One region of the Nocardioides panzhihuensis genome, then DNA from elsewhere that is predicted to be linked to it. Evidence: riboswitches for the same ligand, from Rfam matches in the RefSeq annotation. Region 1 holds a riboswitch; the other holds the start of a gene.

What was found. A riboswitch is a leader RNA that binds a small molecule or an ion and turns the genes downstream of it on or off. The one in region 1 is predicted to bind glycine.
Region 2: it holds a riboswitch for glycine, as region 1 does, so the genes downstream of both, gcvT (glycine cleavage system aminomethyltransferase GcvT) here and gcvP (aminomethyl-transferring glycine dehydrogenase) in region 1, are expected to answer to the same signal.

The regions. Positions count from the first base shown of each region.
Region 1 is NZ_JACBZR010000001.1:2,034,636-2,043,607, forward strand. It holds gene BJ988_RS09580 (DUF881 domain-containing protein) at 1-31, shown strand, start outside; gene BJ988_RS09585 (small basic family protein) at 28-360, shown strand; gene BJ988_RS09590 (DUF881 domain-containing protein) at 353-1,657, shown strand; gene gcvH (glycine cleavage system protein GcvH) at 1,752-2,138, shown strand; gene BJ988_RS09600 (FHA domain-containing protein) at 2,238-2,720, shown strand; gene ftsR (transcriptional regulator FtsR) at 2,723-3,475, shown strand; gene BJ988_RS09610 (bifunctional nuclease family protein) at 3,507-3,974, shown strand; gene BJ988_RS09615 (MerR family transcriptional regulator) at 4,151-4,768, shown strand; glycine riboswitch at 4,851-4,941, shown strand; gene gcvP (aminomethyl-transferring glycine dehydrogenase) at 5,000-7,888, shown strand; gene BJ988_RS09625 (AAA family ATPase) at 7,994-8,972, opposite strand, start outside.
Region 2 is NZ_JACBZR010000001.1:3,247,556-3,256,527, reverse strand. It holds gene BJ988_RS15475 (GntR family transcriptional regulator) at 17-712, shown strand; gene BJ988_RS15470 (3-oxoacid CoA-transferase subunit B) at 799-1,428, opposite strand; gene BJ988_RS15465 (CoA transferase subunit A) at 1,430-2,194, opposite strand; gene BJ988_RS15460 (IclR family transcriptional regulator) at 2,322-3,122, shown strand; gene BJ988_RS15455 (MsnO8 family LLM class oxidoreductase) at 3,079-4,083, opposite strand; gene BJ988_RS15450 (Crp/Fnr family transcriptional regulator) at 4,246-4,926, shown strand; gene BJ988_RS15445 (CobW family GTP-binding protein) at 4,934-5,980, opposite strand; glycine riboswitch at 6,108-6,202, shown strand; glycine riboswitch at 6,204-6,303, shown strand; gene gcvT (glycine cleavage system aminomethyltransferase GcvT) at 6,360-7,463, shown strand; gene gcvH (glycine cleavage system protein GcvH) at 7,460-7,843, shown strand; gene BJ988_RS15430 (L-serine ammonia-lyase) at 7,907-8,972, shown strand, end outside.

The DNA of each region.
Region 1 (8,972 bases):
ACAGAACAGCGAAGGGGACCGCGAAGAATGATCGCCGTCATCGGCCTAGTGATCGGCATCGTGCTGGGGCTGCTCTTCCAGCCCGAGGTGCCAGTCGGCCTGGCGCCTTACCTGCCGATCGCCGTCGTCGCCGCGCTCGACGCCGTCTTCGGTGCCCTGCGCGCGTTCATGGACGGCATCTTCGACGACAAGGTCTTCGTCGTCTCGTTCATCAGCAACGTCGTCATCGCCGCCGGCATCGTCTACCTCGGTGACCGCCTCGGCGTCGGCGGTCAGCTGTCCACGGGCGTCATCGTCGTCCTCGGCATCCGGATCTTCACCAACGTCGCAGCCATCCGGAGGCACATCTTCCATGCCTGACCGGAAGAGGCGGCCGGCGGTGAAGCGGACCGCGGCGAAGCGGACTCCTGCGAAGAAGACCGCGGCCAAGAAGCCGGCGGTGCCCGCGGAGGAGACCCCCAACGAGGACGTCGCCGCGCCCGAGGACGAAGGTACGCCACCGGATGAACAGGCTCCGAGCGGCGAGCCGGCCGCGGCGACCGACGCCGCTGAAGACGCGTCCGAGGAGTCGGACGAGTCCGTAGCGGCGAAGGTCGAGCCCGAAGAGTCGGCCGTCGAGTCCACCGACGAGACCGACGACGAGGCCGACGTGGAGGAACCCGCAGAGGCGGAGCAGCCGGCGGTCGACCCGGGTCGAGACGAGGCCGAACCTGACGAACCTGACGAACCTGACGAACCTGACGAACCTGACGAACCTGACGAACCTGATGAGACGGTCGAGACGGTCGAGACTGATGAATCGGCGGAGGCGAAGGAACCCGCGGCCGAGGAGGCCGACGAGCCTGCTGACCTCGACACCCGCGAGGACAAGGACGCGGACGTCCCGGACGAGTCCGACGAGGTGGCCGAGCTTCCCGAGCCCGAGGAGCCGGAGGAGAAGACCGCGCCGCTGGTCGGCCGGGCACGGCTCTTCGACGCGCTCACCCACTTCCGGCGCGGCCAGGTCGCCGTGGCGGTCCTGCTCTGCATCCTCGGCTACGCGGCCGTGGTGCAGGTCCAGACGAACACCGAGGACTCGACGTATGCCGGCCTGCGAGAGCAGGAGCTGATCGACATCCTCTCCGGTCTGGCCGGGACGACGCAGAAGGCCCAGGAGCAGATCGAGGAGCTCGAGGCGACCCGCGACGAGCTCGAGGACCAGACCATGCAGCAGCAGACGGCTCTGCAGCGCGCGGAGGAGCAGGTCGACACCCTCCGGGTGATCGCCGGGACGGTCCCGGTCAGCGGGCCGGGCATCACGATCGAGATCGACCCCGGCGCCGACCCGCTGCGGCTGACCGCGCTCCTCGACCTCATCGAGGAGCTGCGTACTAGCGGCGCAGAGGCGATGGAGATCGAGGGGGCCGACGGCGAGGCGGTGCGCCTGGTCGCGTCGTCCTCGATCGAGGTCAGCCAGCCCACGCCCGGTCTCAACGTCGGCGGTGAGCTGATCAGCCCGCCCTACCGTCTCCAGGTGATCGGGCCTCCCGACACGCTGGCCGGCGCGATCGACTTCTACCAGGGCCCTCAGGACCAGCTCGAGGAGCAGGGTGCGGAGGTCGACGTGGAGTCGGAGGAGAAGATCGACATCGAGTCGATTCACACCGTGTCCCGCTGAACGTTTCGACAGTGCGGCGCAGTAGGGTTTCATACACCGGCTCCGCGGGACGATCAACCGCTGCCAGACCAGTACACCTGACGAGGAGATGCCCGTGTACCCCGAGGAACTGAAGTACACCAGCGAGCACGAGTGGCTGCGCAACCCCGGCGAGACCGAGGGGTCCGTACGGATCGGGATCACCAACTACGCCCAGGACGCTCTGGGCGACATCGTCTACGTCTCGATGCCCACGGTCGGCGACACGATCAAGTCCGGCGAGAGCTGCGGCGAGCTCGAGTCGACCAAGTCCGTCAGCGACATCTACGCGCCGATCTCGGGCGAGGTCGTCGCGGTCAACGGCTCCCTCGACGCGACGCCCGAGCTGGTCAACGACGACCCCTACGGCGGTGGTTGGCTCTTTGAGATCAACCCGGCCGATCCTGCTGAGCTGGAGAGCCTCCTCGACGCCGCGGCGTACGAGGCATCACTCGACGCGTAAGTCAACCGAACACCTGGGCCGACCTGATAGGTTGCGGATACCATCCCTCAACGTTCACTTGAGGGTATGTGCCCGGCCCTCGATGAACCTGGAGCTCAAATGTCCGTGTGCCCCGCTTGCGGAAGCCAGAACCCCGCCGAAGCACGGTTCTGCTCGCAGTGTGGCGTAAGCCTGACCGGGACCGACCAGACCTCGACGATCCAGCTCGGGGCTGACGCCGACACCTCCGACCGGGTGCTCAGCCCGATCGAGGCGGCCACTGTCGAGGCGCTGCCGCAGGGCAACGGGATGCTCGTCGTCCAGCGCGGTCCCGGTGCGGGAAGCCGCTTCCTGCTCGACCAGGACACCGTGGTCGCGGGTCGCCACCCGGACAGCGACATCTTCCTCGACGATGTGACCGTCTCGCGTCGCCACGCGGAGTTCGCGCGCACCGGTGACACGTTCGAGGTCTCCGACGTCGGCAGTCTCAACGGCACCTACGTCAACCGCGACCGGATCGAGAAGTTCGTCCTCAAGGACGGCGACGAGGTCCAGGTCGGGAAGTTCCGGCTCGTCTTCTACGCCGGGCACGAAGGGGCGTAGTCATGGCCGCCGCCGCGACGCCTGACCCTCAACGGCCGGCTAGCGACTCGGGGGAGCGGCTCAACATCGGGCAGGTCCTGGACCAGCTGCGTCCCGACTTCCCGACTGTCACCATCCCGAAGATCCGCTTTCTCGAGGACAAGGGACTGATCAAGCCGGAGCGTACGCCCGCGGGCTACCGCAAGTTCTCCCGCCGAGACGTGGAGCGACTGCGCTACGTCCTGCGGATGCAGCGCGACCACTACCTGCCTCTCAAGGTCATCGGCGAGCACCTCGACGCGATCGACCGCGGCCTCGAGCCGCCCGAGATCGAGCCGACCGTGCCCACGGTGCCGACGGTCGCACTGACGCCCGGCGGTGCGCCGGGGGCCGAGTCGTTCCGGCGTACGGACAACATGAGGATCTCGCGACGCGAGCTGCTCAAGATCGCCGAGGTCGACGACGCGCTGCTGAGCGAGCTGGAGAAGATGGCGCTGGTGGTCCCGCTGCGCAGCGGTCACTACGACACCGACGCCCTCACGATCGCGCGTACGGCCAAGGAGCTCGCCGAGTTCGGCATCGAGCCCCGCCATCTGCGCGGTATGAAGGCCGCCGCCGACCGCGAGGTCGGTCTCATCGAGCAGATCGTCGCGCCGCTGCGGCGTCCCGGCAATGCCGGAGCGCAGGGCAGGGCCGAGGAGATCGGCAGCGAGATCGCCTCGCTGGCGGTGCGTCTGCACGCCACGTTGGTGAAGTCGGGGCTGCGCGAGCGCTGAGGCTGCTGAGGCGACCGGGTAGGGTGGATGCATGCGCGAGGTCGATGTGCTCGGAGTCCGAGTGGAGATGCCCTCCAACCAGCCGATCGTGCTGCTGCGCGAGGTGGCCGGTGAGCGATATCTGCCCATCTGGATAGGCGCGGTCGAGGCGACCGCGATCGCCTTCGCCCAACAGGGTGTGGTGCCGCCGAGGCCGCTGACCCACGACCTGCTCAAGGACGTCGTGGAGGCGACCGGCAACGAGCTGACCGAGGTTCAGATCACCTCGGTCACCGACCGTGTCTTCTACGCCAACCTGGTCTTCGCCTCGGGTGTCGAGGTGAGTGCGCGGCCCTCGGACTCGATCGCGCTGGCCCTGCGAACGGGCACCAAGATCGTGGTCTCCGAGGAAGTCCTCGACGAGGCGGGCCTCGCGGTTCCGGCCGAGCAGGAGGACGAGATCGAGAAGTTCCGCGAGTTCCTGGACGAGATCACGCCCGAGGACTTCGAGTCCCACTGACCCTAACCCTCAAGTTGAGCTTGAGAGTTAGCGGCGGCGACACGCCGGGGAGGGTTCTTTGACCAGGGCGCTTACGGCGCTTACCTTGTAATTGTCTCTGTTGTAACTCCAACGGTGTGGTCCCCCCGCCGCAGCCGTTCATTCCCCGAGTGGAGTTACGCACAACGGAGTAGACGATGGAGGACATCGTGTTCGACCACGAACAGAAGCCCGGCCACGGCGCCGACGACGCGCAACGCGCGGCGGAGCAGGCTGACGAGCAGGGCCTTCTCTTCACCGACGATGTCTCGACCCTGCCCAGCGACACCGGTTACCGCGGGCCCACGGCCTGCAACGCAGCGGGGATCAGCTACCGCCAGCTCGACTACTGGGCCCGCACCGGGCTCGTCGAGCCGAGCGTGCGCGGCGCGACCGGCTCGGGTACGCAGCGGCTCTACTCGTTCCGCGACATCTTGATCCTCAAGGTCATCAAGCGCCTGCTCGACGCCGGCATCTCCCTGCAGCAGATCCGTGCCGCTGTGCAGCACCTGCGCGAGCGCGGCACCGACGACCTGACCCGCGTCACCCTGATGAGCGACGGCGCCTCGGTCTACGAGTGCACCAGCAACGACGAGGTCATCGACCTGCTCCAGGGCGGACAGGGTGTCTTCGGTATCGCCATCGGTGGTGTCTGGCGCGAGGTCGAGGGGACTCTCGCCGAGCTCCCCAGCGAGCGTACGTCCGAGGACGGCGAGCAGGTCGCCTCGATGTCCGACGAGCTGGCCGCCAGGCGCGCCGCTCGCACCGCCGGGTGAGATAGGACTCAGTCGACACCAGACCCTGAGACCCCGCGAAGGCGGGGCCTCAGGGTCTCGTCCTTTATGCTGGACCTGCTGACCATCCCGCACGGGAGAGCCCCACGCGTTGGGGCGCCGAAGGGGCAATTCCTCCCCGGAAACTCTCAGGCACCCACGACTGTGCGGACCAGGCAACTCTGAAGCCGTGCTTGTGCGGTGACAGAGGGGAGGGCTTACGAGTTGTCTTAGATGCCCTCAGGAGCCACTGTGTCCGACACGCCCACCCTGTCCGAGCTCGATGCCGCCTCCCCGTTCGTGGAGCGCCACGTCGGGCTCTCCGCCGCCGACGAGGCGACCATGCTCTCGCGGCTCGGATATGACTCGGTCGCGGAGATGATGGACGACGCCGTCCCGGCCGGGATCCGTTCGGTCGAGTCGCTCGACCTTCCGGGCGCGCTGTCCGAGGCGCAGGTCGCCTCGCTGGCTCGGGAGATCGCCGCCTCCAACAAGCCCGGCGAGGCGATGATCGGGCTCGGCTACCACGCCACCGTGACGCCACCGGTGATCCGTCGCAACGTGCTCGAGGACCCGAGCTGGTACACCGCCTACACGCCTTACCAGCCAGAGATCTCCCAGGGCCGCCTCGAGGCTCTGATCAACTTCCAGACCATGGTCGGCGACCTGAGCGGCCTGCCGGTGGCCAACTCCTCGCTCCTGGACGAGGGCACCGCGGCCGCCGAGGCGCTCGCGCTGGTGCACCGGGCCAACCGGAAGGGTTCGGGGCCGTTCGTCATCGACGCCGACGCCCTGCCGCAGTCGATCGAGGTCGTCAAGGTGCGCGCCGAGGCGATGGGCCTCGAGGTCGTCGTGGCGGACCTCTCCGAGGGCCTGCCCGAGGGCGACCTGATCGGCGTGCTGGTGCAGTACCCGGGTGCCTCCGGTCGGGTGCCCGACCTGAAGCCGGTCATCGATGCCGCCCACGAGCGGGGCGCGCTCGCGGTGGTCGCGGCCGACCTGCTCGCGCTGACCGTCCTGGAGGCGCCTGGCACGCTCGGCGCCGACGTCGTCGTCGGCTCCACCCAGCGTTTCGGCATCCCGCTCTTCTACGGCGGCCCGCACGCCGGATACATGGCCGTCCACGAGGGGATCGAGCGGCACCTGCCCGGTCGCCTGGTCGGCGTCTCCGTCGACGCCGAGGGGCGACCTGCGTACCGTCTCGCCCTGCAGACCCGCGAGCAGCACATCCGCCGGGAGAAGGCCACCTCCAACATCTGCACCGCGCAGGTGCTGCTGGCCGTGGGCGCTTCGATGTACGCCGTCTACCACGGCCCTGCGGGGCTGCGGACGATCGCGACCCGCACCCACCGCTACGCCGCCGTGCTGGCCGCCGCGCTCCGGTCGGCCGGGCTCTCGCTGGTCTCGGAGACGTTCTTCGACACGCTGGGGGTCACCGTTCCCGGGCGGGCGGCCGATGTCGTCACCGCCGCGCGCCGGTTCGGCGTACACCTTCGTCTGGTGGACGCCGACACCGTCGGCATCTCCACCTCGGAGGCGACCACGCGCTCGACCCTGTCGGCCGTGCTGAACGCCTTCGGCGTCTCCGGCGCGGACCTGGAGGAGATCGACCGCACCTCGGCCAGCGCGCTGCCCGACGCTCTGCTGCGCACCACCGACTACCTCACCCACGAGGTCTTCAACACGCATCACAGCGAGACCCAGATGCTGCGCTACCTGCACAAGCTGGCGGGGCGCGACTACGCGCTCGACAAGGGCATGATCCCGCTCGGCTCGTGCACCATGAAGCTCAACGCGACCACCGAGATGGAGCCGATCTCGCTGCCCGGCTTCGCCGACCTGCACCCGTTCGTCCCCGCTGAGGACGCTGCCGGCTACGCGCGTCTCGTGGGGGAGCTGGAGGGGTGGCTGGCCGAGGTGACCGGCTACGACGAGGTCTCGATCCAGCCGAACGCCGGCTCGCAGGGTGAGTTCGCGGGCCTGATGGCGATCCGTGGCTACCTGGACGCGCAGGGGCAGGGGCACCGCAAGATCTGCCTGATGCCGTCCTCGGCGCATGGCACCAACGCCGCCTCGGCCGTGATGGCCGGGATGAAGGTCGAGGTCGTGAAATCGTCCGAGGACGGCACCGTCGACCTCGACGACCTGCGGGCCAAGCTCGACGCCCACGGCGAGAACGTCGCCGCGATCATGGTGACCTACCCCTCGACCCACGGGGTCTACGAGGAGGGCATCACCGAGGTCTGCGAGCTGGTGCACGCGGCCGGCGGCCAGGTCTACATCGACGGTGCCAACTTCAACGCGCTCTTGGGCTACGCCAAGCCCGGCGAGTTCGGCGGCGACGTCTCCCACCTCAACCTGCACAAGACCTTCTGCATCCCGCACGGCGGTGGCGGACCGGGTGTCGGCCCGGTCGCGGTCCGCTCTCACCTGGCCCCCTACCTGCCTTCGCACTCGCTGCACCCCGACGCCTCGAAGCGTTCGGGCATCGGCGCGATCTCGGCCGCTCCGTACGGCTCGGCGGGCATCCTGCCGATCTCCTGGGCCTACGTCCGCCTGATGGGTGCCGAGGGCCTGACCCGGGCGACCTCCGCGGCCGTGCTGTCGGCCAACTACGTGGCAGCGCGGCTCAACGAGCACTTCCCGGTTCTCTACCGCGGTGAGAGCGGCTTGGTCGCCCACGAGTGCATCCTCGACCTGCGGCCGATGACGAAGGAGACGGGCGTGACGGTCGACGACGTCGCCAAGCGGCTCATCGACTACGGCTTCCACGCTCCGACGATGTCCTTCCCGGTCGCCGGCACGCTCATGGTCGAGCCGACCGAGTCCGAGGACCTCGCCGAGCTGGACCGGTTCATCGAGGCGATGATCGCGATCAAGGGCGAGGTCGACCGGGTCGCCTCGGGCGAGTGGACCGCAGAGACCTCGGTCCTGCGCGGTGCTCCGCACACCTCCCGGGCGCTCGTCGGCGAGTGGGACCGCCCGTACTCCCGCGAGGAGGCCGTCTTCCCCCGTGGCATCGACCCGGACAAGTACTGGCCGCCCGTGGCTCGGATCGACAACACCTACGGCGACCGCAACCTGATCTGCTCCTGCCCGCCGGTGGAGTCCTTCGCCGAGTGACCTGTCGAGGCGTCACCCGCGTCGGCCGAGATGGCACGTGGGTGACGCCTCGAACGACGGGAGTGACGCTTCGACCGACCGGAGTGACGCCTCGGCTGGTTGGGCTCAGGTGCCGTGGATCTCGAGGGTGGAGCCTTCGCGACCCTTGGCGACCGCGAGCTGGGTGGGGATGCGCTCGCGCATCTCGGTGACGTGGCTGACCACGCCGATGATGCGCCCGCCCTCGCGGAGCGTGTCCAGGACGTCGAGTACGTCGTCGAGGGTGTCGGCGTCGAGGGAGCCGAAGCCCTCGTCGACGAAGAGGGTGTCGAGCATCTGGCCGCCGGCCTCGTTCATGATGACGTCGGCCAGTCCGAGCGCGAGCGCGAGGGAGACCACGAAGGTCTCGCCGCCCGAGAGGGTGGCGGGGTCTCTGGACTCGCCTGACCAGTCGTCGCGGACCATCAGCGCCAGGCCGCCGCGGCGGTCTCCGGCTCCCTTGGCCGCGGAGTGCTCCAGGGCGTAGCGCTGGTCGCTCATCTTCGCCAGTCGCTCGTTGGCGGCCGCGACGACCTGGGTGAGGCGGTATGCGACGACGTAGGCCGACAGGCTCATCTGCAGCTGGTTGTCGCTGCTCTTCCCCTCGGCGAAGGAGGCGAGCCGCGCCGCGATCTCGAGGTCGCCGCGCACCGGCGCCCAGGTGGAGAGCGCGTGGGTGAGGTCGCGTTGGAGGGAGTCGAGGCGTGCCGCCCGCGTGGCCGCGGTGTCTGCAGCCGAGCGGGCGGTGTCGGCTGCGTCTGCGGCCTTGCGGTGGGCGAGTGAGAGCGCTGGCAGGTCGGGCTCGTCGGTGGCCAGGATCTCGGCGGCGCCGGGGGAGTCCAGGGTCGCGCGGGCAGCAGCCAGACTGTCGGCGTACGTCTTGATCTGGCTGTTCAGGGCGGCGACCCGCTCCGCCGGGAGGACCGCGGCGAGCGCTCTCTGCGGCGAGTCGAAGCCGGCCCGGACCGCGGTGGCCGTGAGGGTGCGCTCGGCGGCGGCGAGCGCATCCGCGGCGCGGGTGGCAGCCTCGAGGCGCTCGAGGTCGGTGGCCGCGGCCCGGTGGTCA
Region 2 (8,972 bases), 1.2 Mb from region 1:
GAAGGAGGAGGCACTGATGACTACCCGGGCGAGCGATGCGCTCTCTGACTCGGCTCAGACGACCCGCCAGCGGGCGTCGGCGCAGGTCGAGGCGATCGCCGGCGAGCTCGAGGAGGACATCGCGATGGGCCTGCTGCACCCGCGCGAGCGCCTCGTCGAGGACGCGCTGATGGAGCGCTTCGACGCCAAACGCCATGTCGTACGCAGCGCGCTCTCCACGCTCGAGACGCGAGGTGCCGTGGAACGGCGTGCCCATGTGGGCGCGCTCGTCCGCTCCTTCTCAGCCCAAGAGGTGCGCGACCTCTACGACGTTCGCGAGCTGGTCGAGACAGCCTGCGCCCGCGCCATCACGACGCCGGTTCCTGGCGATCAGATCCGTCCCGTGGAGGACGCGATGCACGAGCACGAGCAGGCGGTGGATCGCGGCGATCGCCGCTCCGCGCTGCGCGCCAACATCCGATTCCATGAGCTTCTCTTCGGGTTGGCCCCGAACCAGTTCCTGGTCGAGTCCGTGCGCCGTCACGCACGGATGGCCTCGCCGATCCGGTCGCTCACGGTGGTCAACGACAGGCTCCTGGAGCGGTCCCGCGATGAGCACCGGGCGATGGTGGTGGCGCTCCGTGAGGGTCGGACCGATGAGCTGGTGCGGGTCTGCGCCGCCCATCTCGAGCCGTCCCGCGACGCCTACCTCAACCTGCTCGGCGAACTCTGAACGTACGCAGATATCGAGGCGTCACGTACGTCGGCCGAGACGTCACACCCGTGACATCTCGGCCGACGCAGCTGACGTCTCGGCGGTCAGCGGAGGATCGGAGGCTCGGTCTTCTCTGCCACCTCGTCGTACGTGACGCCGGGGGCGAGCTCGACCAGGCGGACGCCGTCGGGGGTGATGTCGAGGACGCACAGGTCGGTGATGATGCGCTGCACGACGCCGAGCCCGGTGTAGGGGAGCGAGCACTCCTCGACGATCTTGTAGGAGCCGTCGCGGGCGACGTGCTCCATCAGCACGACGACCTTCTTCGCGCCGTGGACGAGGTCCATCGCGCCGCCCATGCCCTTGACCATCTTGCCGGGGATCATCCAGTTGGCCAGATCGCCTGACGAAGAGACCTGCATGGCGCCGAGGATCGCGGCGTCGATCTTGCCGGAGCGGATCATTCCGAAGCTCATGGCGGAGTCGAAGAAGCTCGCCCCCTTGCGTACGGTCACCGTCTCCTTGCCCGCGTTGATCAGGTCCGGGTCGACGGCGTCCTCGGTCGGGTAGGCGCCGGTGCCGAGGATGCCGTTCTCGCTCTGCAGCACCAGCTCGACGTCGTCGGGGACGTAGTTGGGCACCAGGGTCGGCAGCCCGATGCCGAGGTTGACGTAGTCGCCGTCGGAGAGCTCCGCGGCGGCACGGGCGGCCATCTCTTCACGTGTCCATGACATGTCAGCGGACCGTCCTCTTCTCGATGCGCTTGTCGGCGGCCTGCTCGGGGGTCAGGGGCACGACGCGGTGGACATAGACGCCGGGGAGGTGGACGTCGTTGGGTGGGATCTCGCCGGGCTCGACGAGCTCCTCGACCTCGGCGATCGTGATCTGCCCGGCCATCGCGGCGAGCGGGTTGAAGTTGCGGGCGGAGTCCTTGAAGAGGAGGTTGCCGTGGCGGTCGCCCTTCCAGGCGCGGATGATGCCGAAGTCGGCGACGATGGCCTCCTCGAGGACGAACTCTCGCTCGCCCTCAGGCGTCTCGAAGGTCATCACCGGCTTCTCGGGGGAGGTCTTGATGACGTTGCCCGCGTCGTCGTACTTCCACGGCAGCCCGCCCTGCGCCACCTGTGTGCCGACACCGGTGCGGGTGTAGAACGCGGCGATGCCGGAGCCGCCCGCGCGCATCCGCTCGGCCAGCGTGCCCTGCGGGGTCAGCTCGACCTCGAGGTCGCCGGAGAGGTACTGCCGCGCGAACTCCTTGTTCTCGCCGACGTACGACGCGACCACGCGGCGCAGGCGTCCGGCGCCGAGCAGCAGGCCCAGGCCCCAGTCGTCGACGCCGGCGTTGTTGGAGACCACCTCGAGGTCGGACACGCCGGCCTCGAGGAGAGCATTGATGAGCACCGAGGGGATGCCGCACAGCCCGAAGCCGCCGACCGTGAGGGTCGCTCCGCTCGGGATGTCCGCGACCGCCTCGGCGGCTGAGGAGATGACCTTGTCCATGCTGATCAGTCAAGGCGGGGCAAGCCGATCGGTCAATAGACGAGCGCGAGTTCCCGCTCGGTCTTTCGATGAGCGGCCCCGCTGACGCTATGGCGTTCACTGAATGGACGCGCCTATCGTACGTTCCATGCAACCCGGTCAGGACGCGCCTCAGCCCAGCGTGATCCGCCGCAGCGCGCACCTGCTGCGGCTGCTCGCCGCGCGCGAACCCGAGGGCGCGACGACCACCCAGCTCGCGACGGCCGCCGCGATCCCGCGTCCGACCGCTCACCGGCTGCTCAGCGCGCTCCAGGACGAGGGCCTGGTCGAGCGAGACAACGCAACCGGCGCCTGGCACCTGGGCCCGGAGTGCTTCCTGCTCGGCGCCGCCGCGACCACCCGCCACGACATCACCCCGGCGGCCCGGGCGGCGGTCCTGCGCATCGCCCGGGAGACGGGGGAGAGCGCGTTCTTCTCGATCAGGCGCGGCGACGAGACGGTCTGCGTACTGCGCGAGGACGGCAGCTTCCCGATCCGCTCGCACGTGCTCCACGAGGGGATCCGGTTTCCGCTCGGCGTCGCCTCGGCGGGCCTGACGATCCTCGCCTTCCTGCCGGAGCCGCGGCGCGAGGCCTACCTCGCCCGGACCGACCTCGTCGGGGCCTACGGCGAGCAGCACTCGGCGTCCGCTCTCCGGAAGCGGGTCGCCGCGACCCGTGAGCGCGGCTTCGCCGTCAACCCGGGCCTGCTCGTGGTCGGCAGCTGGGGTCTGGGTGCCGCAGTCTTCGACGCCCACGGGCAGCCGTACGGAGCGTTGAGCATCACCGGCATCGAGGCCCGTCTCGCGCCACCGCGTCAGGCCGAGCTGGGTCGCCTCCTCCTGGAGGCCGCCCACACCCTGTCCACTAGCTCCGCGACTGGCTCGACACCTGGGCGCGCCCGGTCATGATCTCGGCGAGCGCGGCGTCGGAGGCGAGCTGGGCGTCGCGGTCATAGGTGGAGGTGAAGGCGAGGAGCTCGTCGGCTCCGGTGGCCTCGGCCAGCCGGTCGAGGCGGCTGCGTACGGTGGCGGGAGAGCCCGCGGTCGTGCGCGCGAGATGCGCCTCGACCCGCTCGCGCACCTGGTTCGTCCAGGTCTGGTCGCGGATCGCCGCGACCGGCTCGAGCGCTCCGAACTCGCCGGTCTGCCGCGATCTGGCCATCGCCCACGCCTCCGGCAGCGCGAGCTCGGCGGCCTCGGCGTCGGTGTCGGCGACCAGCACGTCGGCGGAGACCGTCACCGACGGCGCTGACGCCTGTGAGGAGGGCCGGAAGTCGTTCCGGTACGCCCCGAGCAGCTCGCCCAGCCGTGGGCTGTCCAGCACCGGACCGCCGACTACGACCGGCAGCCCGAGCTGAGCGGCGAGGGCGAGACCGCGTCCGGTCGCGAGCACGAAGATCGGGATCTGACGGGACGCGGCCGGCCGGGCGGTGACCGGCGCGGTGCGGTCGAGATAGCCCCGGAGCTCCTCGATGTCCTCGGCGAACGTGTCCGGGTCGTCGAGATCCTGGCGCAGCGCGCGGCGTACGGGTGCGGTGAAGCCCAGGGTGCGCCCGACTCCCAGGTCGATCCGGCCGGGGTAGAGCGCGTCGAGCATCAGGAACTGCTCGGCCACGACCAGCGGCTGGTGGTGCGGCAGCATCACCCCGCCAGAACCGAGCCGGATCGTGGAGGTGTGCGCACCGAGGGCGCCGAGCAGGACCGGCGGCGATCCCGACGCGATCCCCGGCACCGCATGGTGCTCGGCGACCCAGAACCGCTGGTAGCCGAGCCGTTCGGCCGCCACCGCCCGCTCGATCGTGTGGGTCAGCGCAGCGCCCTCGTCGTACCCCACCCGGGTGCGAGACCTGTCCAGCATGGAGAGCTTCACAACAACACCAACCCCGTCTTCGTCTCGAGGCTTCCCATCATCTCCGGTGTGGCGAAGAACGCACTCGACAGGCGTGCGACGAGGGACACACATCCGCTGTCGGCAGCCCTGGTCTCGGTACCCTGATGGCTTGAACCAAACGACGACAGGAGCGGCTTAGTAATGGATCGAGACGTGCTTCGGCACGCGCCGCTTTTCGGCGAGCTGGACGACGAGTCGATGACGGCGATGCTCGCGATGATGGGGGAGGTCCGCCTCAGGCGTGGCCAGGTGTTGTTCCACGAGGGCGATTCCGCGGACCGGCTCTACGCCGTCGTGTCCGGAAAGGTGAAGCTGAGCCGTGCCTCGGCCAGCGGGCAGGACAGCGTGCTGGCGATCCTCGGGCCGGGGCAGGTCTTCGGTGAGCTGTCGCTCTTCGATCCCGGCCTGCGTTCCTCGACGGTCACGGCCGTCACCGATCAGGTGGAGCTCGCCTCGCTGTCGCACGACGACCTGCTGAGGCTGCTCGACGGGCGGCCGAGCGTGACGCGCGGGCTGCTCGCGCTGCTGTCGGGTCGCCTGCGCCGGGCCAACGACGTGATCGGTGACCTGGTCTTCGCCGACGCGCCCCGCCGGGTGGCGAAGGCACTGCTGGATCTCGCCGAGCGGTTCGGTGAGACCACCGACGAGGGTGTGCACGTCCGTCACGACCTCACCCAGGAGGAGCTCGCCCAGCTGGTGGGCGCGGCCCGCGAGACGGTCAACAAGGCGCTCGCTGACTTCGCGGCCAAGGGCTGGGTCAGGCTGGAGTCGCGCTCGGTGGTCATCACCGACATGGAGCGGATCGTGCGCCGAGCGGGCTGAGCCCGCGTCAGAGACTGACGCGCACCAGTTGGCGGAGCCGACGAAGGCCGTCGGTGCTCGGTCGCTCGGCCGGGGCGAGGGCGGCGGTGAGCCTCTGCCAAACCTCATCGGGGTCGAGCTCGAGGCCGATGGCCACGAGCTCGCTCCTCGTCTCTGTGGTCGCGCGGCCGGGCCTCTCCGCGGCCACATGCGCGCTGCGCCCGACCAGGTTCACCTGGTAGCTGCGCGGCCCCTGCCCGGTCGCGACCGCGACGGTCCCCTTCACCCGGTACGCCGCCGACGGCGGGTCCTCGAGCAGGTCGAGCAGCCGAGCCGGCTCGATGGTGCCGGGGGTGGTGACGGTGACGGACCGGGCGTGCTGATGGGCCGCGTGGTCGGCGGCCGCCTCGCGCAGCAGCGCGGCGATGGGCAGCTCGTCGGGCGGGTCCTCGGGCACGGCGGCGTCGTAGACGAGCCGAGGGTCGATGCGGCCACCCACTGCGTACGCGATCTGGACGTCGGGGTTGTGCTCCAGCACGCGCCGCTCGATCCGCGCCAGGACCTCGTCCCGGTCGGCGGCCGGCACCAGATCGGTCTTGTTGATGACGACCAGCGTGGCCGCGGCGAACCGGACCGGTGCCGGACCCCGGCCGTCGTCGAGGGTGTCGAAGTACGCCGATGCGTCGACGACCTCGATGAGCCCACCGCGGCGTACCCGCTCGACACCGCTGAAGCGGACGAGGCGCGCCAGCGTGCCGGGCTCGGCGAGCCCGCTGGCCTCCACGATGACGGCGTCGAGCGCGAGCCGCGGGTGGGTGAGCTTCTCGAGGGCGTCATCGAGGCCGCCGGCGTCGGACAGGCAGCACAGGCAGCCCCCGGCGATCGAAGCCGGCTCGTCGACCTGACCCGTGACGAGCCCGGCGTCGACGTTGATGTCGCCGAAGTCGTTGACGACCACGCCCACCCGCGCGCCCGGCTGGCGCAGCAGATGGTTGAGCAACGTCGTCTTGCCCGACCCCAGATGGCCGGTGAGGATGACCACGGGAACTCGGGTGCTGGCGCTGGTGGGTGGCATCGAGCCATCGTAGAACCCGTTGAGAACAGTTCTCGTTAACGGGGTCGAGGCTCACTCGATGTCGCCGGATCTTGACGGCCGAGGTGGCCAGACCTAGGTTGTGCCGCACAACTTCACATCCGCCGTTCGAACTGCAGCGGGAGAGTCCTCACCGTCCCGGGTGAGGCGCCGAAGGAGCAAACCTCCCCAGAATCTCTCAGGCCCCATGACCGCTGTGGTGAGGCGAACTCTGGAAAGACAGGATCCGCTGGATCCTGCACCCACGGTGCAAATCGTCCCTGCGGGCGGTGAAGCTCTCAGGTAGCGATGACAGAGCGGGGAGGTCACCCGTCCACGGGTGCCGCATCAGCGGCAGCCATCATCAGGGAGCCTCCCGCACATGACCTCACCTGTCCCTACCCCTCTGCATGCGATCCACCAGTCGCTCGGTGCCTCGTTCACTGACTTCGCCGGCTGGAGCATGCCGGTCCGCTACGGCTCGGAGACCGCCGAGCACCACGCGGTACGCACCACCGCAGGGCTCTTCGACCTGAGCCACATGGGCGAGATCGAGGTGACCGGACCGGAGGCGGGACGGGCCCTCGACCACGCCCTGGTCGGCCGACCGTCGGCGATCGGCGTCGGCCGCGCCCGCTACTCCATGATCTGCGCCGAGGACGGCGGCATCATCGACGACCTGGTCGTCTACCGGCTCGAGGACGAGCGCTACCTGGTCGTCGCCAACGCCAGCAACGTCCACGTGGTCGCTCCGGCTCTGGTCGAACGGGCCAAGGGGTACGACGCCGTGGTCCGCGACGCCTCCGCGGAGTGGGCGCTGATCGCGGTCCAGGGACCTGCCTCGGCTCAGATCGTCGCGGCTGTGACCGACCTGGACGTACCGACCCTTCGCTACTACGCCATCGACGCCGGCAAGGTCGCCGGGATCGACGTGCTGCTCGCGCGCACCGGCTACACCGGCGAGGACGGCTTCGAGGTCTACTGCGCGCCCTCGTCGGCCGCCGCCGTCTGGGAGGCGATCACCGAGGCCGGTACGCCGCACGGGCTGATCCCCGCCGGGCTCGCCTGCCGCGACACCCTCCGGCTCGAGGCCGGAATGCCGCTCTACGGTCACGAGCTGAGCCGCGAGACGACCCCCTTCGAGGCCGGCCTCGGCCGGGTGGTCTCCTTCGACAAGCCCGACGGCTTCGTCGGCGACGCCGCCCTCGCCGCGCGCCGCGAGGAGGGCCCGCGCAGCACGCTCGTCGGCCTCGTGGCCACCGGGCGCCGATCCCCGCGGGCCGGTTACGCCGTCATCGACCCGGCCACCGGCGACGAGATCGGCATCGTGACCAGCGGCTCCCCGTCGCCCACGCTGGGCCGCCCCATCGCGATGGCCTACGTCAAGCCAGACCTGGCCGTCTCCGGCACCAAGATCCAGGTCGTCGTACGCGGCAGCCACGAGGACGCCGAGATCGTCGACCTTCCCTTCTACTCCAAGAAATGAGCACCGCCATGAGCAACCCGTCCCACCTGTCCTACACCGCCGAGCACGAATGGATCGAGACCCGCGACGAGGTCGCGCGCGTCGGGGTCACCGCCTTCGCCACCGAGGCGCTGGGCGACATCGTCTTCGTCGAGCTGCCCGAGGTGGGCAGCGAGATCACCGGGGGAGAGAGCTGCGGTGAGCTGGAGTCGACGAAGTCGGTCAGCGACCTCTTCGCGCCCGCCGACGGCGAGGTGCTCGCGATCAACTCGGCGGTCGTCGATGACCCTGCGCTGATCAACAGCGACCCGTTCGGCGCCGGCTGGCTCTTCGAGATGCGCATCTCGAACGCTCCCGATCTGCTCGACGCCGCGGCCTACGACGCTTTGATCGAGGAGTGAACCGCCGTGACCGCTGACCTCGGCGGTGTCGCGACGGTGGCAGAGCCATCGGGGCCGGCCGTGATGGCCCTGAGCGCCTTCGACCTGTACTCGATCGGGATCGGCCCGTCCTCCTCGCACACCGTCGGACCGATGCGTGCCGCGAAGATCTTCGTCGACGGCCTCGTCGAGGACGGTCAGCTGGACGCGGTGACGCGGGTGAAGGCCGAACTGTTCGGGTCGCTCGGCGCGACCGGTCACGGGCACGGCTCGGCCGGGGCGGTGCTGCTCGGTCTCGAGGGCGAGGAGCCGGCGACCGTCGACACGCGGTCGTCCTCGGCGCGGGTGGCGGCCATCCGTGAGCGCGGGGAGCTGTCGCTGGGCGGCCACCGCCCGATCCGCTTCGCCGATGACACCGACCTGGTGATGCACCGGCGCAAGAGCCTGCCCGGCCACCCCAACGGCATGGTGTTCACTGCCTACGACGCCTCGGGCCAGGTACGCCGCGAGCGGACCTACTACTCCGTCGGCGGTGGCTTCGTGGTCGACGAGCACGCCTCGGGTGTCGCGCGGGTCGTCCCCGACAGCTCGCGCGTCCGGTTTCCGTTCACCACCGGTGCCGAGCTGCTCAGCACCTGCGAGCGCGAGGGGTTCCGGGTCTCCGACCTCATGCTCGCGAACGAGCTCACCTGGCGTACGCAGGCCGAGGTCCGCGCCGGTCTCCTGGAGATCTGGCGGGTGATGGTCGACTGCGTGCAGGCCGGCTGCGACCGTGATCCGGTCACCGACGGCGTACTTCCTGGTGGTCTGCGGGTCCCGCGCCGGGCGCCGCTGCTCCACCGCGACCTGGCGTCCGGGGCTGGCGCCCAGGACCCCTTCCGGGTCATGGACTGGGTCAACCTGTTCGCCCTGGCGGTGAACGAGGAGAACGCCTCCGGCGGCCGGGTCGTCACCGCTCCCACCAACGGCGCGGCCGGCATCGTGCCCGCCGTCCTGCACTACTGGGTACGTTTCGTGGCGCCTGCGGCCGGCTTGGACGAGGCCGCGAACGAGGACGGCATCGTCCGGTTCCTGCTCACCGCGGCCGCCATCGGGATCCTCTGCAAGACGAACGCCTCGATCTCCGGCGCCGAGGTCGGCTGTCAGGGCG